Regions from separate parts of the Nonomuraea angiospora genome, predicted to be linked through region 2. Evidence: riboswitches for the same ligand, from Rfam matches in the RefSeq annotation. Region 2 holds a riboswitch; each other region holds the start of a gene.
What was found. A riboswitch is a leader RNA that binds a small molecule or an ion and turns the genes downstream of it on or off. The one in region 2 is predicted to bind S-adenosylmethionine.

Region 1 (7,857 bases), 6.4 Mb from region 2:
CGGTAAGAATCGAGGTCACGCCACAGGACCTGGTGGCCACCAGGTTCGCGATCTCGCCGCTGATCGAGACCATGCACGCGCAGTGGGTGCTGGCGGGCCGGCTGGAGGCGGGCGTGCACGGCCGGTGGGCCGCGCGGTGGCGGGGCGCGTACCGGGAGCTCGAACGCGCCCACCCCGTGCTGCGGGCCGCGGCCGCGATCAGCGGCAACCGGCGCGGCACGAACGTCGCCTTCATCGCCCCGCCGCCGACGGCGGTGGACGTGCCGTTCGAGGCGGAGCTGGCCGCCATGCGCGCGACGCCGCTGGAGCAGGCGCACGCGGAGATCGCCAGGGCGCTGGCCGGGCGGCCGGCGGCGGGTGAGGCCGGGGAGCTGCTGGCGGGGCCGCGGGTGGTGGAGCGGTTCGCCGACGCGTACGAGGCGCTCTGGACGCGGATCCTCTCCCACGACTGGCCGCGCTTGCGCGCGATCCTGCAGCGCGACGTCGCCCATCGGGCGGGCCGGCTGGCGGCCTACGGCTGGGCGGCGGCGCTGGAGGACCTCAGCCCGCAGGTCCACTGGCGGCCCCGGGGGCAGATCGAGGTCGAGCTGACCACCCTCCACGGGCTGCGCCGGCTCGGCGGCAAGGGGCTGCTCTTCCTGCCGTCGGCGTTCACGACCGCCGTCGGGGCGTACCTGGAGGACGCCTGGCCGTACGCGATGATCTACCCCGCGCGGGGCGCCCTGGCCGCGCCCGCCGCGGCCGACGACGGCCTGTCGGCCCTGATCGGCCGCAGCCGCGCCCGCATCCTCGCCGAGCTGGCCGAGCCCGCCACCACCACCCAGCTCGCGGCCCTGCTGGGGCAGAGCGTGGGCACCACGGGCGGCCACGTGGCGGCGCTGCGCAGGACGCGCCTGATCGCGGGCACCCGCGTCGGCCGCGGCGTGCTGTACGCGCGCACCCCCCTCGGCGACGCTCTGGTCAACGGGTGATAAAAAAGACAAACACCACTAAATCCTCCCTCGACGCCATATCCAGGTAAATCCTACTGATACAGTCGCTTATGTCACGAGTCCAGTGCGAAGCCCCGGCTTGCTGGACGGCAACCCTCCCACCGCGGCGGGGTGCCCCGGGTGATGACACGGTCGTCGAGCTGAATGGTGCTCCTGGCGGCAAGCGCGGATGTCGAGTCGTGCTGCCACGCGCCCTTGGCCGGCTGCTCGAAAAGGGAAGGTAAAGATGAAGGGCGGATTCACTCGCCTCGCGGGACTGGGCATGGTGGTCGCGCTGGCGGTCACGGCCTGCGGCGGCGTCGACACGGCCGGATCCACTGGCGGTTCCACGGGCGGTTCGCCGGGCACGGGCGCGGCCAGGCAGGAGCTCACGGTGACCGCGTTCGCGGGCGCGTGGGGAGAGCTGTTCAAGAAGTCGTTCGTGGAGCCGTTCGAACGCGACACCGGCGCCAAGGTGAACCTCGTCTACGGCGCGAACGCCGAATGGCTCACCAAGCTGCGCGCGGCCGGCGGCAAGAACCCGCCGTTCGACGTCATCGCGTTCACGCCGGACGCGTCGCTGCCCGCGGCCTCCGCCGGGCTGCTCCAGCCGCTGGCCACCGACCGGCTGGCGCACTTCAAGGAGCTGGACCCGGTGCTCGCCGGCAAGTCCGCGTACGACGGCAAGCAGTACGGCGTGCCGCTGACCACCGGCTCCACCGGCCTCCTCTACCGCACCGACAAGATCAAGACGCCGCCCGCGGACTGGGCGGACCTCTTCGACAAGCAGTACTGCGGCCACATCGCCCTCCCGCCGCTCACCTACAACCCCGGCCTGGAGTTCTTCTCCGCCCTGGTCACCTCCCAGGGCGGCACGCTGTCCGACCCGGCCGCCGTGGACAAGGCGTTCGACAAGCTCGCCACGCTGAAGGGCTGCGTGTCCTCCTTCCCCGCCAACGCGGGCAACGCCGCCACCGTCATCGAGAACGGCGACGCCTGGATCATGCCCTTCTGGGACGGCCGCGCCTTCGCCATGGCCCAGGCCGGCTCCCCGATCGGCTTCACCTACCCCAAGTCCGGCCCCGTCGGCGCGCTGACCTCGTACTTCGTCGCCGCGGGCACCCAGAAGAGCGACCTGGCGAACAAGTTCCTCGACCACCTGACGGCCGCGCAGAACCAGAAGCCGTTCGCCGAGGGCACCTGGTACGCCGCGGGCAACGACTCGATCTCCTACAGCGAGCCGTTCGAGCAGAAGGTGAAGCACGGTCCCGACGTCTTCAAGAAGTTCATCTGGGTGGACTACGCGGTCGCCACCCCCAAGCTGAACGAATGGCAGCAGCGGTGGAACCAGATCTTCGGCTGACCCCGGAAGAAGGCGGCGGGCACGTCGAGATCGAGGGGCTCGCCGCCGGGTACGACGGCGCGCGCGTCCTCGACCTGGACCGGCTGTCGATCCGCAAGGGCGAGTTCCTGTCGATCCTCGGGCCCAGCGGCTGCGGCAAGACGACGCTGCTCAACTGCGTCGCCGGCTTCGTCCAGCCCACGGCCGGGCGGATCGTGATCGACGGCTCCGACGTGACCGCGCGGCCCCCGTACCGGCGGGGCCTGGGCATGGTGTTCCAGAACTACGCGCTCTTCCCGCACATGACCGTGGCCGCCAACGTGGCGTACGGGCTGCGCGTGCGCCGGCTCGACCGGCGGGAGCGGGACGAGCGGGTGCGGGAGGCGCTGAGCCTGGTCGGCCTGGAGGAGTACGCCGGGCGGCGGCCCCGCCAGCTGTCCGGCGGGCAGCAGCAGCGGGTCGCCCTGGCCCGCGCGCTGGCCATCCGGCCCGCCGTGCTGCTGCTGGACGAGCCGCTGTCCAACCTGGACGCCAAGCTGCGCAGGGAGATGCGGGTGGAGCTGCGCGCCATCCAGCGGCGCATCGGCACCACCATGGTCTTCGTCACGCACGACCAGGAGGAGGCGCTCGCGCTGTCCGACCGGGTGGCCGTCATGAACGGCGGCCGGGTCGAGCAGCTCGGCACCCCCGACGAGGTCTACCGGCGGCCGGCGACCCGGTTCGTCGCGCAGTTCATCGGCGCGGCCAACGTCCTGGAGGGCACGGTGACCGCCTCGGGCGCGCTCGACTCCGGCGGGATCGTCGTCGAGTGCGGCCTCCCCTCGCCGCGGCCGGGCGCGCGCGCCGTCGTCGCCGTCCGCCCCGAACGCATCCGCCTCACCACACCGGGCCCCGGGGCCACTGGGGTGGCCGGGACGGTCGGGTATCGGGCCTTCGCCGGGGACGCCTGGCACGTCGAGGTGCGGCTGGCCGACGGGCGCACCCTGAGCGTGCAGGTCGCCGACACCGGCGCGGGCGCCGAGGACCCGCCCGGCGCGGGCACGTCCGTGCTCGCGCACTGGGATCCGGCCGACGTCATCCTCCTGGAAACGGAGGCGCCATGACCCGCCGCCGGGCGGGCCTGCCGTACGCGCTGCCGCTCGTCGCCTTCCTGGCCGCCCTGTTCCTGGTCCCCCTCGTCCGGCTGCTGCGGCTCAGCTTCAGCCCCGTCGACGCCTTCAACGCGGCGCTGCCCGGATTCACCTTCGAGCAGTACGCCCGGGTGTTCACCGAGCCGTACTTCTACGGCTCCCTGCTCCGGACGCTGGCCACCGCGCTCCTGGTGGCGGTGCTGTGCGTGGCGCTGGCGTACCCGGCCGCCTACCTCCTGGCCCGCCGGCGCCCCGGCGTGCTGCGGACCCTGCTGTTCGTCATCGTGATCTCGCCGCTGCTGACCAGCGTGGTGGTCCGCACCTACGGGTGGGTCGTGCTGCTGTCCGGCAACGGGCTCGTCAACCGGGCGCTCGTCGGCTCCGGGCTGCGTGACCAGCCCGCCCAGCTGCTCACCAGCTACCCGGCCGTCGTGGTCGCGGTGACGCACGTGCTGCTGCCGTTCGCGATCATCCCGCTCACGACGGCGCTCGGCGGGCTGGACCGCAACCTGCACCGGGCCTCGCAGACGCTCGGGGCCGGGCCGATCAGGACGTTCCTGCGGGTCACGGTCCCGCTCAGCCTGCCCGGCGCGGTCACCGGCGCCCTCATCGTCTTCGCGCTGGCCATGGGCATCTACATCACGCCGCTGCTGGTCGGCGGGGTGACCCAGCCGCTGACCGGCATCCGGGTCTACGACCAGGTGACGACGGTGTTCGACTACCCGGTGGCGGCGGCGCTGAGCTTCGCGCTGCTCGCGCTGACCGTCGTGTCCACGGGGCTGCTGGCGGGCGTGTTCCGGATCTGGGAGAGGCGCCTTCATGGGTGAGCGGGGCTACGACAGGATCGTGCGGCTGGTGGCCGCGGCCCTGGCGGCACTGGTGTTCCTGTTCCTGATCGCGCCGCTGGTCGTGCTGGTGACGAGCTCGTTCAACCAGGCGGGCTCGATGGCGTTCCCGCCGTCGGGGCTGTCGCTGCGCTGGTACGCCGAGGTGCTCGGCTCGCCCGACTGGCAGGTCTCGTTCCGGCTGAGCGGCCTGCTGGTCCTCCTGGTGGTGCCGACGACCGTGGTCATCGGGACGCTGGCGGCGTACGGGCTGACGCAGGGGTCGTTCCCCGGCCGGCGGCTGCTGCAGGGGTTCGCGCTGTCGCCGCTGATGGTCCCGGAGATCATCGTCGCGCTCGGCCTGCTCTACTACTTCCACGGCGTCGGCCTCGTCAACTCGGTGACCGGGCTGTGGCTGGCGCACTCGCTGGTGGCGCTGCCGTTCGTGGTGCGGGCGGTCATGGTGAGCGCCGCGCAGCTCGACCCGGCGCTGGAGCGGGCCGCCCTGAGCCTGGGCGCCGGCCGGGTCCGGGTGTTCCTGACCGTGACGCTGCCGCTGCTGCGGCCCGGCATCCTCGCGGGCGCGATCCTCGCCGCGGTCACGTCGCTGGGCGAGGTCGCCGTCACGGCCCTGGTGGCGGGCGCGAACACCACGACGGTGCCGCTGCGCATCTTCTCGGCCGTGCAGTACCAGCTCGACCCGTCGATGGCCGCGGTGTCCACGCTGCTCATGGCGGCGAGCGTGGTGGTGATGGTGGTCGCGGACCGATTCGCTCGCATTTCGGAGGCCCTGTGACAAGCACAGTGACAAGCACGGGTGCGGTGACCGCGACCGGCGCGCGGATCGGCATCGACGTCGGGGGAACGTTCACCGACCTCGTGGCCTCCGTGCCGGAACGCGGCCTCGTGGTGCACCACAAGGAGCCGAGCACGCCCGCCGACCCGTCCCTGGCGGTCGCGGACGGGCTGGCGGCCCTCCTCGCCCGCGCGGACCTGCGGCCGGAGGAGGTCACGGGCCTCGTCCACGGCACCACGATCGGCCTGAACGCCGTCATCCAGCGGCGCGGCGCGCGCATCGCCCTGGTCGTGACCGAGGGCTACCGCGACATCCTGGAGATCGGCCGCAGCCGCATGCCGTCCTCCTTCGACCTGTACGCGGGCAAGGAGGAGCCCCTCGTCCCCCGCAACCTCATCGTCGAGATCTCCGCCCGGCTGGGCCCGGGTGGCGCGCCCGTGGCCGAGCCGGACGCGGCCGAGCTGGACCGCGTCGCCGCGCGGCTGCGGGCCACCGGGGCCGACGCGGCGGCGGTCGTGATCCTGCACGGCTATACCGACCCGGCCTTCGAGGAGGGCGTCGCGGCGGGCCTGCGCGAGCGGCTGCCCTTGCTGCCGGTGACGGCCTCGGCGACCGTGTGGCCCGAGGTGCGCGAGTACGAGCGGGCCCTGGTGGCCTGCATGAACGCCTACATCCAGCCGCTCATGCGCGACTACTTCGCCCGCCTGGAGGGCCGGGTGCGCGGGCTCGGGGTGTCGGCGCCGATCTTCATCAGCGCGTCCAACGGCGGCTCGATGAGCCTGCGCTCGGCCGCTGAACGGCCCGTCGAGACCGTGCTGTCGGGGCCGGCCGCCGGTGTGGCCGCGGCCGCCCGGCTGGGCGCTGGGGCCATCGTCACGTTCGACATGGGCGGGACCAGCAGCGACATCGCCGTGTCCGTGGACGGCTCGCCCGAGCTGGCCACCCACACCACGGTGGGCGGGCTGCCGCTGATCGTGCCGGTCGTGGCCGTGCACGCGATCGGGGCCGGGGGCGGGTCGGTCATCCGGGTGGACGGGCAGGGCGTGCTCAAGGTCGGGCCGGGCAGCGCGGGCGCCGACCCCGGGCCGGCGGCGTACGGGCGGGGCGGCGACCGGCCGACCGTGACGGACTGCTACCTGGCGACCGGGCTGATCGACCCGCGCACGTTCCTCGGCGGCCGGATGCCCCTCGACGCCGGCGCCTCGTTCAAGGCCCTGTCGGGCGTCGCCTCCCACCTCGCCTCCGGGGGCGAGCGCGGGGAGCTCCCCGGCGGCGACGCGGCCGGGCCGGATGGCGATGTGGCCGGGCTGGACGGACCGGGTGGCGATGTGGCCGCGTACCGGGTGGCGGCGTCGGCGCTGCGGGTGGCGACGGCGGGGATGGCGACCGAGCTGCAGAAGATCATGGCGCAGCGCGGGCTGGACCCGCGGCGGTTCGCGCTCGTGCCGTTCGGCGGCGCGGGCCCGACGCACGCCGCCATGCTCGCCGAGGAGGTCGGGATCGCGCACATCGTGGTCCCGCCGACCGCCGCCACGTTCTGCGCCCTGGGCGCGGCGGGCGCGGACCTGCGCCGCGACTTCGCCCGCAGCCTGCGCCGCCCCCTGGACGCCGCGAGCGCCACCCGCCTGGCGGGCGTGCTGGCCGAGCTGTCCGCCCAGGCCCGGGAGTGGCTGGCCGAGCAGGACGGCGGGGCCCGGTCTCGGGGACGGCTGTCGTTCGCGGCCGACATGCGCTATTCCGGCCAGGCGTACGAGCTCCGCGTCGCCCTCGACCCCGGCCGCCTGGACGCCGGGACGGTCTCCGAGGCCTTCCACGCCGAGCACGAGCGCCTGTACGGCTTCCGCGACCAGGGCGCGACCGTCGAGCTCGGCACCGCCAGGCTCGGCGTGGTCGGTCCGGCGGCCGAGCTGCCGCCCGCCGCCGTCCCCCCGGGCACGGGCGCGCCCCGTCCAGCGGCCCGCAGGCGGGTCCTGCTGGCCGGCGCCTGGCACGACGCCCGCGTCCACCTGCGCGAGTCCCTCGGCGTGGGGGACGCGTTCGACGGCCCGGCGATCGTCGAGCAGGACGACACCACCGTGGTCGTGCCGCCCGGCTGGTCGGCGGACGTGGACGAGGCCGGCAACCTGCACCTGCGCCGGACGGACGGCGCCCAGAATCCTCGTCGGAAGGCCTGAACGTGCGGCTCGACCCCGTCACCATGGAGATCGTCGGCAACCGGCTCAGCGCCATGACCGAGGAGATGTGCCTCACCCTCCAGCGCACCAGCCGCTCCCTGTACGTCAAGGAGACCGCCGACTTCTGCTGCGCCTTCGCGGGCCTGGACGGCGGCTTCGTCGCCTACCCGCGCGGCATCGGCGTCTCCGGCTTCGTCGGCCTCAACGTGCTGACCGCCGTACAGGCCGCCGGCCCGCTGGAGCCCGGCGACGTGATCATCACCAACGACCCGTACCGCTCCGGCGGCCTGGCCACCCACCTGACGGACATCCAGCTCATCGAGCCGTATTTCCACGAGGGCGAGCTGGTCGGCTACGGCTGGGCGTTCATCCACTGCTCCGACATCGGCGGGCGGGTGCCGAGCAGCCTGTCGCCGGTCAACGACGAGATCTTCCAGGAGGGCCTGCAGATCCCGCCGGTCAAGCTGGTACGCGCCGGGGAGCCGAGCCGCGACGTCGAGGCGCTGATCACGGCCAACAGCCGCACCCCCGAGGCGAACCTGGGCGACATCAGGGCCATGCGCGCGGCCCTGCGCACCGGCCGGGAGCGGCTGGCCGGCGTCGTCGCCCAGCACGGCCTG
Region 2 (7,857 bases):
CCGCGATGGTCGCGTCCGCGGCCGCTCGCGTGGCATAGGGAACGACGCTCGTCCACACGTCCGCCGTGAAGCTGTGGCGAGCGTGACGGCGTGATGGCCAGTGCCGGGGCCATCGGGGGTCCACCGACCTGCCGCCGTGGCAAACCGTGTACTGGTATTTCCAGCAGTGGGAACAGGCCGGCGTCACCGAAGCGCCGCCGATCGAGTTGCGTACCAAGGCCCCGCCCTGCTGTCGGCGTACCTCACCACCCTGATCCGGGACGTCTTCTCGCCGGGCTCCTGGTGGACTGGGTCCGTGACACCCTGCGCACCACCCTGGAGATCGTGCGCGAGCCCACCGGCCAGTGCTGATTCAGGGTGATCTCCGGCCGTTGGGTGGTGGAGCGGACCTTGGCCAGGCATCGCCGGCAATACCGCCCGGCAGGGTTGCAGTTCCGGTGGCGGGCCTTGAGAACGCTGCTGGAGGAGAGGCCCTCTTCGAGCAGCGGTGTCCAGGTGCTCAGGGGCGCCTCACCACCTGATCGCCACCATCACCCGGCAGAAGCTTCTCAGAGAGCCGGCGAACGGGAGGTCGCGGCGGTGAGACGGGCTTGCAGTACCGGCTTGACGGTAGGCCAGTCTTCGGCGACCACTGCGAACATGGCCGAGTCGCGGACCTTGCCCTCCTCGCCGCGCGCCCACGACATGGACCAGGCGCGCAGCACGCCCTCAAAGGGGATGCCGAGCCGCTCCAAGGCCCGGCGGCAGCGATGGTTGCGGGCGTCGGTCTTCAGATCGACGCGGGCAACGCCGAGCACGTCGAACGCGTACGAAAGCAGCAACAGCTTCGCCTCGGCATTGATCCCCGTGCCCTGCGCCGAGGCGGCCAGCCAGGTGAAGCCGATCTCGATCGCCCGCAGGCCGGCCCGATCCGGCCACTTGCGAGGATCCCACAGCCCGGTGCATCCCACCGCCTTGCCGTCGCTGAGTCGAACCTGCGCAAATGGGGTGAGCCCGTCGCGGGCGAGTTGTGCCGCCAGGTAGTCCAGCATCTGGTGAGCGCGAGGCACCAGCGTGAAGTCGTAGGACGACCGATCCTCCTCGGCCGCCTCCGCGAGATCCGGCGCATGCCGCATCGCCAGCGGCTCCAACCGCACGAGATCGCCCGCGAGGACAGGAACATCAAGCCGCACGCTCATCAGCTCTCCCTCATCGTTCCTGGCATTGGCACCTTTCCCGCGGATTCCCGCCGGGAGGTTGCCGGACCGTCACAGGGCCAGGTCCCTCAGATCCTCTGGATGAACTACTGAGTCGTGATCATGCCTGCACAGGCGGACACCGTCAATTCGCCGCAAGGGCGCCCATTCCGTGGATCGCGTCTTGAACTGGGCAGATGGGCTCTCCCTGGAAGAGCCGGGAGTGCAAGAACAACTGGACACATCCGGCACGGTCCGACTCTGAGACTCATAGCGGCCCGGGCATCGGAAGTGCTCACCACCAGCGGCAACCAACCTGCCCAATCCAACCGACGCGGTTTCTCCCATCAGGCGTTGATCGACTTGCCGAGGGCGCTGCCCGCCACCCAGTCGTCCCACGATTTCGCCCACGGCGTCGGCCCGTTGCCGAACTGGAGCTTCCGCGACGTCCCCGTGACCTCGATGATGTCCCCCCGCTGCGTGAAGTTGTAGAACCAGCGGGCGTTGGCCATGCTGGCGTTCACGCAGCCATGGCTGACGTTGCGGTTGCCCTGCGCGCCGGTCGACCAGGGCGCGGCGTGGAAGAACATGCCGCTGTAGGTCATCCTGACATTCCACTTGGTGCGGGCGTAGTACTCGCCGGGCCTGCCGATGGTGGCCGAGTCCATGAGGATGTCCGCGGCCTTCTCCTGGGCGATCATGACGCCGGACCAGCTGTCGTCCCCCGGCTTGCCCAGGCTGACCGGGATGGTCTTGACGACCTCGCCGTTCTCCCGCACGACCGCCCGATGGGTGGCATTGCGGATCTTGGTGATGTGCTCGTCACCGACGGTGAACGTCAGGCTGCGGTCCCTCGTGCCCCACAGGTCCCGCCCCGCCCGCACCCCGGCCAGGTGGGCGACCACCGTGACCTTCTCGCCGACCGGCCAGTACTCGCGCGGCCTGAACTGGACCTCGCGGTCGCTCACCCAGCTCCACGCGCCCTCGACCGGCTTGGACATCCGTACCTCCAGCGACCTCTCGACCGCGGCCCGGTCGCTCCTGGCGGTCACGGGGCGCGACAGCAGGAGCTGGACGGGCATGCCGACGCCGACCTTCTCGCCGTCCAGCGGGGACATGCCGCTCTCCAGCACCCGCTTCGGCTTGAGCGTGGTGAACGTGGCCCGCGCGGTGACAGGCTTGCCGTCCGTGCCGGTGGCCTGCGCGCTCACTGTGTACGCCGTCGAGGGCCGCAACGGCCACGTGGGGCGCCACGTCCCGTCCGCGCCCAAGGTGCCGCGTACCTCATGGCCCTTGGCGTCGGCGACGGTCAGCTTGGTGATCTTGCCGTCGGTGGCCTTGACGCTGACCCCGGCGTCCGGGGCCACCTTCTTCGCGCCGTTCGCCGGGGTGATCGAAAGCTTGGCCGCCGAGGCCCGCTCTCGTGGGCCGGCGGGCGGTGCTGGGTTCGAGCCACCCGAGGTGCAGCTTGCGGTCAGCAGCAGCGCAGCCGTGAACGTGCTGACGAGCATGGTCCGGCGGTTCCGCATCGTCGATGCCTCCACTCCCCGACAAATAGGCATCTTTCAGACAAGACGGCCTATTGATGATACGGAGAGCTATATGCCCATAACGGTCAGTAACAATACAAGGGTGCCTTGATCGATGCAGCAGGTTGCGAGGCAGGCGTGTCCGGAGGGCGTCTGCGAGATCGAGGAGTGGGACTTCGGGACGTGGCGCGCGCCCACCGCTGTTCACCGACGATGGTGCTTGCTTCTCCGTTGTGTGGGCGGTGGCTCTGAGCGCGGTGACCCCGTCCTGCTGGATGACATCGCTCGGGCCATGACCTGCCTGGTCCCGGGGGACATCGAGGTGTTGGCCGGGCTTGAGATGGACGGGATCCCGGTGGTCACCGCCCTCGGCAGGCATACCGGCCTGCCGTGCGCGTTCGTCCCGTAAGCAGGCCAAGGCGGCCCATCGGCAAGGGCCCTCTCTACGATCGTCACCCGTCCGGGGCAGGCAGAACAAGACTGTTTCTTCGGCCGGCGGCGTCGCCATGCTGTAACCGTGAACGCCATGAACAGCGACGTCTGGGATCCGTTCGGCACCTTGCGCAACGCCCTATGGATCGGAGGGGGACAATGGGCCGGTAAATCCACCGTCGCCCGGCTGCTGGCCGGCCGGTACGGGCTGACCGCCTATCACTACGACTACCACGACGCACGTGCGCACAATGACCGTCGGATCGCCCGCCGCGTACGGCTTGGCGAGCCCATCCCGGACCCTGACCCGGACGCCGTCTGGGTGAACACCAGCCCTCAGAAAATGGCCGAGGAGACGCTGGCCGGCTTTCCCACGCGGTTCGAATGGGCTCTGGATGACCTGCGCGGCCTGGTTTCGGGGCGACCGATCATCGCCGAGGGGTGGGGGTTGCGTCCCGAGCTGGTCGCGCCCATCATCGACTCACCCTCGCGAATGATCGTCATGGTGCCGAGCGAAGAGTTCCGCCGGCGTCAGGTTCGCGAGCTGCCCCGTGCCGTCGCCGTCGATCACCGAGTCAGCGATCCTGATCGAGCACAGCGCAACCGGCTCGCCAGAGATCGACTCGTCGCGGACGAGGCCGTTCGTTCCGCTCGCCGCTTGGGCATCCGGGTGCTGGAGGTGGACGGCTCCGAGAATGCGGAGGCTGTGGCAGACATCGTGGCCGATCACTTCAGTTCCTATCTGCCGCTTACGGACGTCTACAGGTCCTGACCATGTCCGATCGCTCTGCGGCGGCGATTAGGGGCTCCGTCTTAATTGGGTGGCTGTGGCGGTGACGTGGTTCCTATCGTGTCGGCATGCCTTTCTACGCTCACTCGCTGGCCTGGCTGCTGGGGCTGGAAGGGGTCGCGCTGTTGCGCGCGCAGGCCGGCGATCTGGGGGATGCGGCCTTTGTGGAACAGCGGATCGCTGAGATCCGCAAGATGGTGATCGACCCGGATCCGGAGCTGAGGGCGGGCGCGGTCGTCGGCCAGGCCTCCACCACGGAGGGGTACGCGCAGTGGGCCGAGCAGTACGACGGCGAAGGGAACCCGCTGATCGCCGTGGAGGAGCCGCTGGTGCGGCGCATCCTGGGCACGCTCGCGGCGGGGCGGGCGCTGGACGCCGCGTGCGGCACCGGCCGGCATGCCGCGTTCCTGGCGGGGCTGGGGCATGAGGTCGTCGGCGTGGACTCCTCGGCGGAGATGCTCGTCCGGGCGGAGGCCAAGGTTCCGGAGGGGGAGTTCCGCCAGGGGGACCTGTGCCGCATGCCGGTCCCGTCGAACAGTTTCGACGTGGTGGTCTGCGCACTGGCGTTGACCCATCTGCCCGCCCTGGGCCCGCCGCTGGTCGAATTGGCCAGGGCTGCCCGGCCTGGTGGACACGTGGTGCTGTCGGACATTCATCCGTTGTCGCTGTATCTGGGAGGAGTGCCCAGGGTGGCAGGACCGGACGGAGGCGTACGGGCCATGCCGGCCAGCAGGTTCCTGGCCAGCGACTACATCAGCGCCATCCACCAGGCAGGGCTGCGGATCGCGGCCTGCCACGAACCTCGGTGGGGCGAGTCGCCCGGCGGGCACGGTGGTCCTCTCGCTCAGCGGTGGTGTTCAGAAGCGGCGGCGGTGGCCTATCAGGACACTCCCGCCTTGATCGTCTGGCATCTCCGAAAGCCGTGATCACCAGCTCAGCGCTTTCGGCCGGCCGGTCGTGGTGGGCGGCCGGTCGCGGAGGATCCGCACGCCGAGCGGGACCAGGGCCACGCAGAGCAGGACGGTGACCAGTACGTCGGGGATGGAGGCGCCCTTCAGCACGCCCATCCACGTGCCGCCGGCCAGCAGCACCATCACGGCGCGGGCGGTGCCGAGCAGGCCCGAGCGCCAGGCGGCGATGGCGAGCAGGAGGGAGCCCGCGTACTGGCCGACCGAGGCCCAGACCGGCACCCGCCACGGTCCGTAGGAGATGTCCACATACTCCTTCATGATCGCGCTCGTCGCCTGGTCCAGGCCGATGACCTCGGTGAGCTGGAAGGCGGTCTGGTCGGCGCCGGCGAAGTACAGGCGGGCGAAGAGGCCGATGACCAGCAGTGTGGCGCCCCAGTAGGCGAGGTGGCCGCCCACCTGCTGGGCCAGGGTGACGAAGGCGGGGAAGAGCAGCACTGCTCCCAGCGCGAACACCGCGTAGGAGAGGGTGAGCAGGGCGGGTGCCGACGTGTAGGCGAGGAGCTGGCCGTAGGCGGCGAAGGGCTGTGCCTCGGCCCACGCCTGCTGCTGGAGGGTGAGGGCGGTGATCGTGCTCAGGTAACGCAGCAGGTATCCGGCGCACATGATCATCGGTCCCACGATGAGCGTCACGCCGCCGATCCATCGTCCGGGAAAGGGGGTGTTCATGGGAGCGAGCCTGGTGCCGGTGAGGTGGGTCCGTCATCGGCCGATGGTCAACCGGTGCCCCTGTCGAAAGTCAGGGGCAGGCAGGCAAGCAGGCGGTCGCCTTCCCCGCCGATGGCAGGGAAGGCGACCGGAAACAGCAGGGATCAGTCGAGGATGTGGGTGGTGGCGCGGGCGTAGCGGTCGCGGATCGAGGGGACGGCGTCCCCTTCGTACGTCTCCGTCTCCTCCGACCGCCAGTCCGGCGTGGTGACCAGCGTGGCGGCCTGGTACGCGGCGCCGTTGGCGACGTACTCGGCCGGCGGCGGCACCGTGATCGGGACGCCGAAGATCGTCGGGGCGATGCGGCGGACCGCCTCGGAGCGGGCAGCGCCGCCGATCAGCAGCACCCGCTCCGGCTTGGTGCCCAGCGCGTCGAGGGCGTCGGCGAGGCCGCAGAGCATGCCCTCGATGGCCGCCCGCGCCAGGTGGGCGGGGGTCGAGGTGGCCAGAGTCAGCCCGTGGACGGAGCCCGTCGCGGTCGGGCGGTTGGGGGTGCGCTCGCCCTCCAGGTACGGCACCAGCGTCAGCCCGTCGGCCCCCGGCGGGGCCTGGAGAGCCAGCTCGCTCAGGGCGTCCAGGCTCACCCCGGCGATGCGGGCGGCGGCGTCCATGACGCGGGCGGCGTTGAGCGTGCACACCAGCGGCAGGAACCGTCCCGTGGCGTCGGCGAAGCCGGCCACCGCGCCCGTCGGATCGGCGCTGGGCGACTCCGCCACCGCGAACACGGTGCCGGACGTGCCCAGCGACACCACGACGTCGCCGGAACGGGCGCCCACGCCGAGCGCGGCCGCCATGTTGTCGCCCGTGCCGGGGGCGATCAGCGCCGCGCCCCCTTCGTACGCCGCCTCGGCCGGCCCCAGGACCCGGGGCAGCAGGGGGACCGAGCCGAACGCCAGCTTCAGCAGATCCGTCCGGTACGCGCCCGTAGACGGCGACCAGTAGCCCGTGCCCGAGGCGTCCCCCCGGTCCGTGGCGAGCTGGTCGAGCGGTGGCACCGGGGAGTCGGCGGAGAAGGTCCCCGAGGCGAACGCGCCGGCCAGGCGCCAGGAGAGCCAGTCGTGCGGCAGGCAGACGGCCGCCGTACGGGCCGCGTTGTCCGGCTCGTGCTCGGCCAGCCAGCGCAGCTTGGTCACCGTGAACGAGGCGACCGGCACCAATCCGACGGCGGTGGCCCAGACCTGCGGCCCGCCCAGCTCCGTCACGAGGTCGGCGGCGGCCTGTGCGGAGCGGGTGTCGTTCCACAACAGGGCGTCACGTACGACATTTCCGGACTCGTCCAGGCAGACCATGCCATGCTGCTGCCCGCCCACACTGATAGCGATCACATCGTCCAGCCCGCCGGCTTCCTCGATGGCCCGCAACAACGCGTCCCACCAGTGCGACGGATGCACCTCCGTGCCGTCGGGATGCGGCGCGCGGCCCTGCCGGACCAGCGCGCCCGTCTCAGCGTCACGAATGACGACCTTGCAACTCTGCGTCGATGAATCGACCCCAGCGACCAGCGTCACCCACGAACTCCTAACAAGTGCTCCAGCGCAAACTGGTTGAGATGCGTGAAATGGTATCCGCGCGCGGCGGCGACGTCCGGACCGAAGTCGTCGGAGGCGAGATCGGCCGACACCCACACGTCCGAAGCGTCCTCCGTACGCGACGGCTTGTAGGCGAAGTGCCGCGGCCCGTCGTAGCCGCCGTGCCACGGCGGCGATGCCGTGGACGAAGTCGAGCCCGGCCATCTGCTCGTGGCCGACCTCGCGGTTGAGGCCGGCCATCTCCGGGTGCTCCAGCTCGCCGATGAACGCCAGGGCGTGGCCGATCGTGGGCAGCAGGCTGTCGCCGCGGGGCTCGTTCGGCTTGGGCTCGATGGCGAACCGGACGCCGTGGCCGCGCTCGCGCACATCGCCAGGTCGAGGTTGCGCAGGGCGTATCGCCGCACGTCACGGTCGTTGCCGGTGAAGGCCCCGTCGCGGAGGACGGGGTGGGTGAACAGGTTGGTGGTCGCCATGGGCACTTCGAGCCCGGTCTCGGCAAGCGCTTTCCTGAAGGCCGTGATCGCCCGGGGCTGGACGGCCACCAGGTCGTCGTGGAGGGTCGGCTGGCAGGCGCATGTCTCGATGCTCCCCTGGCGATCAGCTGTTCACAAGCCCGAGGGATCGCGCCCCACGCTGATCTCCTCGGCGATCTTGCGGATCTCCGCCACCTCGAGGCCCGGAGCCTTGGGCAGCTGGCGCAGCAACGCCTCCATCACCACGGGCACG
Region 3 (7,857 bases), 1.1 Mb from region 2:
TGGCGCTACGCGGGCGCGAAGGAGCAGGCCATCAAGGAGAGCTTCGGGTTCTCCGCCACGCGCTACTACCAGTTGCTCGGTGAGTTGATCGACCGTCCGGAGGCGCTGGAGCACGATCCCATGCTGGTCAAACGGCTGCGCAGGTTACGGTCCACCCGTCAGCGTGACCGCGCCGCCAGGAGGCTCGGCATGCGTCCCTGACCGGCTGGGTACGGCAGCCGCGTGAGGAACATCCCTGGAATAAAAGCGATCTTGAACGACCCGGCGGGCGCCGTGATCGGGCTCGACTTCGACGGGACCCTGTCGCCGATCGTGCCCGACCCCGCCGAGGCCGTGATCCATCCGAAGGCGCCGGAGGTGCTGGCCGAGCTCGGCCGCCACGTCCTGGCGGTGGCCATCGTGACCGGCCGGCCGCCGGCCACCGCGCTGGAGCTCGGGCCTGGCCTGGCCGACGTGCCCCGGCTGGTCGTGCTCGGGCACTACGGCTTCGAGCGCTGGGAGGCCGGGCAGATCTCCGGCCCCCCGCCGCCCGCGGGCGTGCTCGAGGCCGAGGCCCGGCTGCCGCTGCTGCTCGAGTCGCTGGGCCTGCGGGACGTCACCATCGAGGACAAGGGCCGGGCCGTGGCCGTGCACACCAGGCGCAGCTCCGACCCGCAGGGCGCGCTGGCCAGGCTGCGCGACCCGCTGGCCGATCTGGCCCGCGAGCACGGCCTGGTGGTCGAGCCGGGGCGCTTCGTGCTGGAGCTGCGGCCGCCGGGCATGGACAAGGGGCAGGCGCTCAGCCTGTTCCTGGCGGAGCGGGCCGCCAGGTCCGTCATGTTCGTGGGCGACGATCTCGGCGACCTGTCCGCGTTCGAGGCCGTACGCCTGTCGGGGCTGCCCGGCGTGAACGTGTGCAGCGGCTCCGCGGAGGTCACCGAGCTGGCCCGGCAGGCCGACCTCGTGGTGGACGGGCCCGACGGCGTCGTGGCGCTGCTGGAGGAGCTTGTGGCGGCTTTCAGCCGTTCGTGATTGAGCTGCAAGTCACGATCCCTAGGGTCGGGCGCATGCACAAGCGACACCTCGCCGCCGTGGCCGTGGCCGCGGCCACCCTCCTCGCAAGCTCCCTGCCCGCGCACGCCGCCCCCGCCCAGGCGGTCAAGCTGCGCAAGGGCCTGACCCTCTACATCCCGATCGCGTGGGAGGTCCACCGCTTCGGCGACGGGGTCCAGATCGTGACGGGCAAGTGCGGCAAGCCCGTGGGCTGGGGCACGCCCGAATGCGACGCCTTCTACGTCCTCGGCCCCTCGTCCATCAAGCGCGGCGCCGAGGGGTTCGGCCCGTACACCGGCAAGAGGCCCTTCTACACGGCGAGCGACGTGCAGCCGTGCCCGTTCAACCAGAAGTGGGGCGAGGCCATCGGCCCGAAGGTCACCAGGGGCCTGCGCCAGGTCGGCGCGGGGCACAAGGCCGCCTACAACGCGTGGAAGTCGGAGTGCGTCAAGTATTCGGGCTCGACCACGAAGGTGCTGCTCCGCTTCACGCAGCGCGAGTGGTACCTGCCGCAGAGCAAGATCCTCATCGTGGACCAGTGGAACACGCCGGGGCTGGCCGACACGCTCGAGCACGCCGACTGGACCTGATCGCGCTCAGATCTCGGCCAGCGCCTCGAGCTGGGCCGCGAGCCACTTCTGCGGCGGCAGGGCGGTCGCCGCGGCGTGCAGCTTGTCGCGCCGCATGCGGCGCTCGTCCTCCGGCATGACGAGCGCGGCGTGCAGCGCGGCGGCCGTGCCGCTGATGTCGTACGGATTCACCACGAGCGCGTGCGGGCCCAGCTCGGCCGCCGCCCCCGCCTCGCGCGAGAGCACGAGCGCGCACCTCGTGGACAGGATCGGGCCCTCCTTGGCGACCAGGTTCATCCCGTCGCGGATGGGGTTGACCAGCAGCACGTCGGCCATCCGGTACGCGGCCAGCGAACGCGGATAGTCGTCGTTGACGTTGAGGATCAGCGGGTCCCAGTCCTCGGTGCCGTACTCGTCCTCGATCTCCTGCGCGCAGCGCAGCACCGACGCGGTGTATTCGCGGTATTCGGGCAGGTCGTGCCGGCTCGGGTAGGCGAACGCCAGGTGCACCACCTTGCCGTGCCACTCCGGGTGCGCGGCGAGGAACTCGCGGTAGGCCACCAGGCCGCGCACGATGTTCTTCGACAGCTCGGTGCGGTCGATGCGGACGATCAGCCGGCGCTCGCCCACCTGCTCCCTGAGCGCGGTCATGTGCGACTCGACGTCGGGCTCGACGGCGCGCTCCCACAGCGCGTCGCCGTCCACCCCCAGGCTGTGCACGCCGATGCGGGTCGTCCTGCCCTCGTGGGTGACGCTGCGGCCCACGCGGTCGACCTCCGCGCCCAGCAGCGCCTCGCAGCAGTCCATGAACGCCTGCGCCCACCTGTCGGCCAGGAACCCGGCGTGATCGGCGCCCAGGATGCCCTCCAGGACCTCTCCGGCCACCTCGTCGGGCAGCAGCGAGAAGTATTCGGGGGGCGCCCACGGGGTGTGGCTGAAGTGGGCGATGCGCAGGTCCGGGCGCTCGGCGCGGAGCATCGCCGGGGTCAGCGTCAGGTGGTAGTCCTGCACCATGACGCGGGCGCCGTGGCCGGCCTCCTCGGCCAGCGCCAGCGCGAACGCGCCGTTGTAGTCGCGGTAGGACTCCCACTCGCGCTCGAACCTCGTGCCGAAGTTGGGGGAGTTGGGAATGTCGTAGAGCAGGTGGTTGACGAACCACAGGGTGGAGTTGGCCACGGCGTTGTAGGCGCGGTGGAAGGTGGCGGGCGGGATGTCGAGCATGCGCATCGGGCCCGTGTCGTAGCCGGCGTGGTCGATCCGGCCGCCGGGCACCAGGCGCACGGCGCTGCGGTCGCCGTCGGACAGCGCCGCGCACACCCACAGCACGCCGTCCTTCCTGGCCACCTCGGACAGCGCCGAGACCAGGCCGCCGCCACCGCGTTTCATGGTCAGCTCACCGTCGTCCGAGACGGTAAAGGAAACGGGTCCTCTGTTGGAGGCCACCAGGACGCTGTTCATCTACGCTCCCTTCGCCCATAGGATCCCAGCTATGGCGCTAGATGAGCTAACCGAGGAACTCGCCCGCTCGGCTGCCGGAGGAGATCATCGCGCACTTGGCGAACTCCTGGCGCGGATCGAGCCCGATGTGATGCGGCACTGCGCCCGGATCCTCCCCTATCACCAGGATGCCGAGGAAGCCTCGCAGGACACGTTGCTGGCCGTGGCGCGCAACATCGGCCGGTTCGAGGGCCGGGCGCGGTTCAGCACCTGGCTGCACATCGTGACGGCCAACTGCGCGCGCACCACGTACAGGTCGCTCAAACGCCGCGCGGCCGAGCAGAGCTCGGACGAGCTGCCCACGCAGAAGCCCGACGTGGCGCGGGTGAGCGTGATCGCGGGCTCGCGGCTCGACCTGCTCGACGCGATGGAGGCGCTGGAGGCCGACAAGCCCGACCTGGCGCAGGCGCTGGTGCTGCGCGACATCGTCCAGCTCGACTACAACGAGGTGGCCGAGCAGCTCGGCATCCCCCTGGGCACCGCCAAGTCGCGCATTCACCAGGCCCGCAAATACGTGCAGGGAGTGCTGGGTGATGATTATCGCTGAGACGCCACGTCTCGCATCTTGAGACGGGTGGCCATTGCGGCCCCATGGGCGGGTAGAGTCCTTTTCAACAACTGAATATTGCTCATCCAGAGGGGTGGAGGGACCGGCCCTGCGAAGCCCCGGCAACCCTCCCGGCTTGAGGCTCGCGACCTGGCGAGGCCGACCGGGACAAGGTGCCAATTCCGGTCTGCGGTCAAGGTGGCCGCGGGCGAAGATGAGGGAAGGCCTCGCTTCATGTCGCTCGACTTTGGTCCTGCTGTCGGTCTGTCCTGCCGTGAGTGCGGCACGCGTTACCCCCTCGGTCCGAGCTTCGCGTGTCTGGAGTGTTTCGGGCCGCTCGAAGCGGCCTATTCCTTCGGTACGGTGACCCGCGCCGACATCGAGTCGGGTCCCGCCAACATCTGGCGTTACCGGTCGCTGCTCCCGGTGCCGGTTGACGTCGCCAGTAAGCCCAATATGAACCCCGGTTGGACCAAACTGGTCAAGGCCGGAAACCTCGGACGCGCACTCGGTCTCAAGAACCTGTACGTCAAGGACGACTCGGGCAACCCCACCCATTCCTTCAAGGACCGGGTCGTCGCCATCGCCGTCGAGGCGGCGCGTAACTTCGGCTTCCACACCCTTTCCTGCTCCTCCACGGGCAACCTCGCGGGCGCGGTCACCGCGGCGGCGGCGCGCGCCGGGCTCGAGGCGTGCGTGTTCATCCCGGCCAACCTCGAAGCGGCCAAGATCGCCATGGCTCGCGTGTTCGGGGGCAAGCTGATCGGGATCGACGGCACCTATGACGAGGTCAACCGGTTCTGCTCCGAGCTGATCGGCGACCCGCTGGGCGACAAGTGGGGGTTCGTCAACGTCAACCTGCGGCCCTACTACGCCGAGGGCTCCAAGACGCTCGCGTACGAGATCGCCGAGCAGCTCGGGTGGCGGTTGCCCGAGCAGATCGTCATCCCCATCGCCTCCGGCTCGCAGCTCACCAAGATCGACAAGGGCTTCCGCGAGCTGGTGCAGCTGGGGCTGGTCGAGGACACCCCGTACAAGATCTTCGGGGCGCAGGCGGCCGGGTGCTCGCCGGTCTCCACCGCGTACAAGGCGGGGCACGACGTCGTGCAGCCGGTCAAGCCCGACACCATCGCCAAGTCGCTGGCCATCGGCAACCCCGCCGACGGGCCTTACGTGCTCGACATCGCCCGGCGCACCGGCGGGGCCGTCGAGGACGTCACGGACGCCGAGATCGTGGCCGCGATCAAGCTTCTGGCCTCGACGGAGGGCGTCTTCGCCGAGACCGCGGGCGGGGTGACCGTGGGCGTGCTGAAGAAGCTCGCCGAGAGCGGGCGGCTCGACCCCGAGGCCGAGACCGTGGTCCTCAACACCGGCGACGGGCTCAAGACACTCGACGCGATCAGCGACGACGCCCAGCCCACGGCCGTGATCCGGCCCTCCCTCGACGCGTTCCGCGCGACTGTCTGACAACCAGGAAAGGCGAGTTAAACCATGAGCGTTTCGGTGCGGATTCCCACCATTCTGCGCACCTACACCGGGGGCAACGCCGAAGTCAGTGGCGAAGGCGCGACTCTTCGTGACGTCCTCGCCAAGCTTGACTCCGACTACCCGGGCATCGGCGCGAGAATTCTGGATGAATCGGGCAAGATTCGCCGTTTTGTCAACGTTTACGTTGGGGAAGAGGATGTCCGTTTCGCCGACGGGCTCGACACTCCAGCACCTGAGGGCACTCAGATCTCCATCATCCCGGCGGTCGCCGGCGGCTGAGTGCTATAGATCACACGTGTGGAAGGCGCCCCTAGTGGGCGCCTTCTCCATTTCCAGGGCAAATGAAACGTAGAAGCGCCTCGTTGTGAAGAAATGCGTTGTTTGCGGATTGACTCTGTTGCCAAACCCCGTGCCACAGGTATGGTCGAGGGCGATCGTCTGGCTGATTTTCCCTTAAGTCCGGCGATTACGGGTCTCGCGGAGGAATGGGCGAGATCTGAAAGCCCAGTAAGAGGAGTCGGAAGTGGCGCAGGGCACCGTCAAGTGGTTCAACGCGGACAAGGGCTACGGCTTCATCGCGGTAGACGGTGGTAAGGATGTATTCGTCCATTACTCAGCGATCATGATGGACGGGTACCGATCTCTCGAACAAGGTCAGCGCGTCGAGTTCGAGATCACGCAGGGCCAGAAGGGACCTCAGGCGGAAGCCGTCCGCGCCGTCTGAGATACGCCCCCTGGTACGCACCGGCGGGATCGCCCGGCAACGCAGTCCGTGCGAACCCACCACCTTTCTTTCGTCGACTCGGTCACGGCGAGCCGCGCGAGGCGGCTCGCCGTGAGTACGGATCCCGCCATCTGCGGTGGCCTGGACGCGGTTCGTCGCAGGTAGCGGGGTCCTGCAGCCGGGACGGACGGCTCCGCCGTACAGGCTGATATGGGGAGGAAAGCCCCGGTAGGAGGCTTCTCGCTTGCACTCGGCAGGGTAGAGTGCTAAACAGTCGTTGGCACTCTGTGCAGCAGAGTGCCAGCACTTGGATCGGGACGATGGGGTCTGCCGAAGGAGATGCTGACCCATGCCGTCGCGGGCGTCGGCTCGGTCCACGACAAGCCACCCTGCATCTGGGAGGTCTAGCCTTATGGCAGCCAAGATGATCGCGTTTGACGAGGACGCCCGGCGCGGTCTCGAGCGCGGTATGAACCAGCTCGCCGACGCCGTCAAGGTGACCTTGGGCCCCAAGGGCCGCAACGTCGTGCTGGAGAAGAAGTGGGGCGCTCCCACGATCACCAACGACGGTGTCTCCATCGCCAAGGAGATCGAGCTCGAGGACCCGTGGGAGAAGATCGGCGCCGAGCTGGTCAAGGAAGTCGCCAAGAAGACCGACGACGTCGCGGGTGACGGCACCACCACCGCCACCGTGCTCGCCCAGGCGCTGGTGCGCGAGGGTCTGCGCAACGTCGCCGCCGGCGCCAACCCGATGGCCCTGAAGAAGGGCATCGAGGCCGCCGTCGAGCGCGTCAGCGAGGAGCTCTCCAAGCTGGCCAAGGATGTGGAGACCAAGGAGCAGATCGCCTCCACGGCCTCCATCTCCGCCGCCGACCCCGAGATCGGCTCGCTCATCGCCGAGGCGATGGACAAGGTCGGCAAGGAAGGCGTCATCACCGTCGAGGAGAGCAACACCTTCGGCCTCGAGCTCGAGCTCACCGAGGGCATGCGCTTCGACAAGGGCATGACGTCGATGTACTTCGTCACCGACTCGGACCGCATGGAGGCCGTGCTCGAGGACCCGTACATCCTGATCGTCAACAGCAAGGTCTCCGCCAACAAGGACCTGCTGCCGCTGCTCGACAAGGTCGTCCAGTCGGGCAAGCCGCTGCTGATCATCGCCGAGGACATCGAGGGCGAGGCCCTGGCGACCCTGGTCGTCAACAAGATCCGCGGCCTGTTCCGCTCCGTGGCCGTCAAGGCCCCGGGCTTCGGCGACCGCCGCAAGGCCATGCTCAACGACATCGCCATCCTGACCGGTGGCCAGGTCATCGCCGAGGAGGTCGGTCTCAAGCTCGAGAACGCCACCCTCGACCTGCTTGGTCGCGCCCGCAAGGTCGTGGTGACCAAGGACGAGACGACGATCGTCGACGGCGCCGGTGACGCCGAGCAGATCTCCGGCCGGGTCAACGAGATCCGCGCCGAGATCGAGCGCACCGACTCCGACTACGACCGTGAGAAGCTCCAGGAGCGGCTGGCCAAGCTGGCCGGCGGCGTGGCGGTCATCAAGGCCGGCGCGGCGACCGAGGTCGAGCTGAAGGAGCGCAAGCACCGCATCGAGGACGCCGTGCGCAACGCCAAGGCGGCCGTCGAGGAGGGCATCGTGCCCGGCGGTGGCGTGGCGCTGCTGCAGGCCGGCGCCAAGGCGTTCGACAAGCTGGAGCTGTCGGGCGACGAGGCCACGGGTGCGGCGATCGTGCGCAAGGCTCTGGAGGAGCCGCTGAAGCAGATCGCGGTCAACGCCGGCCTCGAGGGCGGCGTCGTGGTGGAGCGCGTTCGCAACCTCACCCCTGGTGAGGGCCTGAACGCCGCTTCCGGCGAGTACGTCAACATGTTCGAGGCGGGCATCCTCGACCCGGCCAAGGTGACGCGCTCGGCGCTGCAGAACGCCGCCTCCATCGCGGCGCTCTTCCTGACGACCGAGGCCGTCATCGCCGAGAAGCCCGAGAAGAACGCTGCTG

Region 1: it holds a riboswitch for S-adenosylmethionine, as region 2 does, so the genes downstream of both, H4W80_RS07375 (ABC transporter substrate-binding protein) here and H4W80_RS36800 (GNAT family N-acetyltransferase) in region 2, are expected to answer to the same signal.
Region 3: it holds a riboswitch for S-adenosylmethionine, as region 2 does, so the genes downstream of both, thrC (threonine synthase) here and H4W80_RS36800 (GNAT family N-acetyltransferase) in region 2, are expected to answer to the same signal.

The regions. Positions count from the first base shown of each region.
Region 1 covers NZ_JADBEK010000001.1:1,617,435-1,625,291, forward strand. Annotated here, with positions in the region: gene H4W80_RS07370 (ArsR/SmtB family transcription factor) at 1-971, shown strand, start outside; SAM riboswitch class IV at 1,044-1,164, shown strand; gene H4W80_RS07375 (ABC transporter substrate-binding protein) at 1,219-2,334, shown strand; gene H4W80_RS07380 (ABC transporter ATP-binding protein) at 2,313-3,416, shown strand; gene H4W80_RS07385 (ABC transporter permease) at 3,413-4,270, shown strand; gene H4W80_RS07390 (ABC transporter permease) at 4,263-5,063, shown strand; gene H4W80_RS07395 (hydantoinase/oxoprolinase family protein) at 5,090-7,237, shown strand; gene H4W80_RS07400 (hydantoinase B/oxoprolinase family protein) at 7,240-7,857, shown strand, end outside.
Region 2 covers NZ_JADBEK010000001.1:8,041,437-8,049,293, forward strand. Annotated here, with positions in the region: gene H4W80_RS36800 (GNAT family N-acetyltransferase) at 549-1,178, opposite strand; SAM riboswitch class I at 1,186-1,284, opposite strand; gene H4W80_RS36805 (L,D-transpeptidase) at 1,523-2,704, opposite strand; gene H4W80_RS36815 (hypothetical protein) at 3,231-3,908, shown strand; gene H4W80_RS36820 (class I SAM-dependent methyltransferase) at 3,995-4,852, shown strand; gene H4W80_RS36825 (hypothetical protein) at 4,853-5,563, opposite strand; gene xylB (xylulokinase) at 5,707-7,110, opposite strand; partial or broken gene H4W80_RS36835 (apurinic/apyrimidinic endonuclease family protein) at 7,107-7,691, opposite strand; gene H4W80_RS36840 (hypothetical protein) at 7,737-7,857, opposite strand, start outside.
Region 3 covers NZ_JADBEK010000001.1:6,907,996-6,915,852, reverse strand. Annotated here, with positions in the region: gene H4W80_RS31245 (DUF3263 domain-containing protein) at 1-201, shown strand, start outside; gene otsB (trehalose-phosphatase) at 253-1,011, shown strand; gene H4W80_RS31235 (hypothetical protein) at 1,047-1,622, shown strand; gene H4W80_RS31230 (alpha,alpha-trehalose-phosphate synthase (UDP-forming)) at 1,629-3,059, opposite strand; gene H4W80_RS31225 (RNA polymerase sigma factor) at 3,091-3,645, shown strand; SAM riboswitch class I at 3,725-3,866, shown strand; gene thrC (threonine synthase) at 3,880-5,112, shown strand; gene H4W80_RS31215 (MoaD/ThiS family protein) at 5,137-5,412, shown strand; gene H4W80_RS31210 (cold-shock protein) at 5,657-5,857, shown strand; gene groL (chaperonin GroEL) at 6,270-7,857, shown strand, end outside.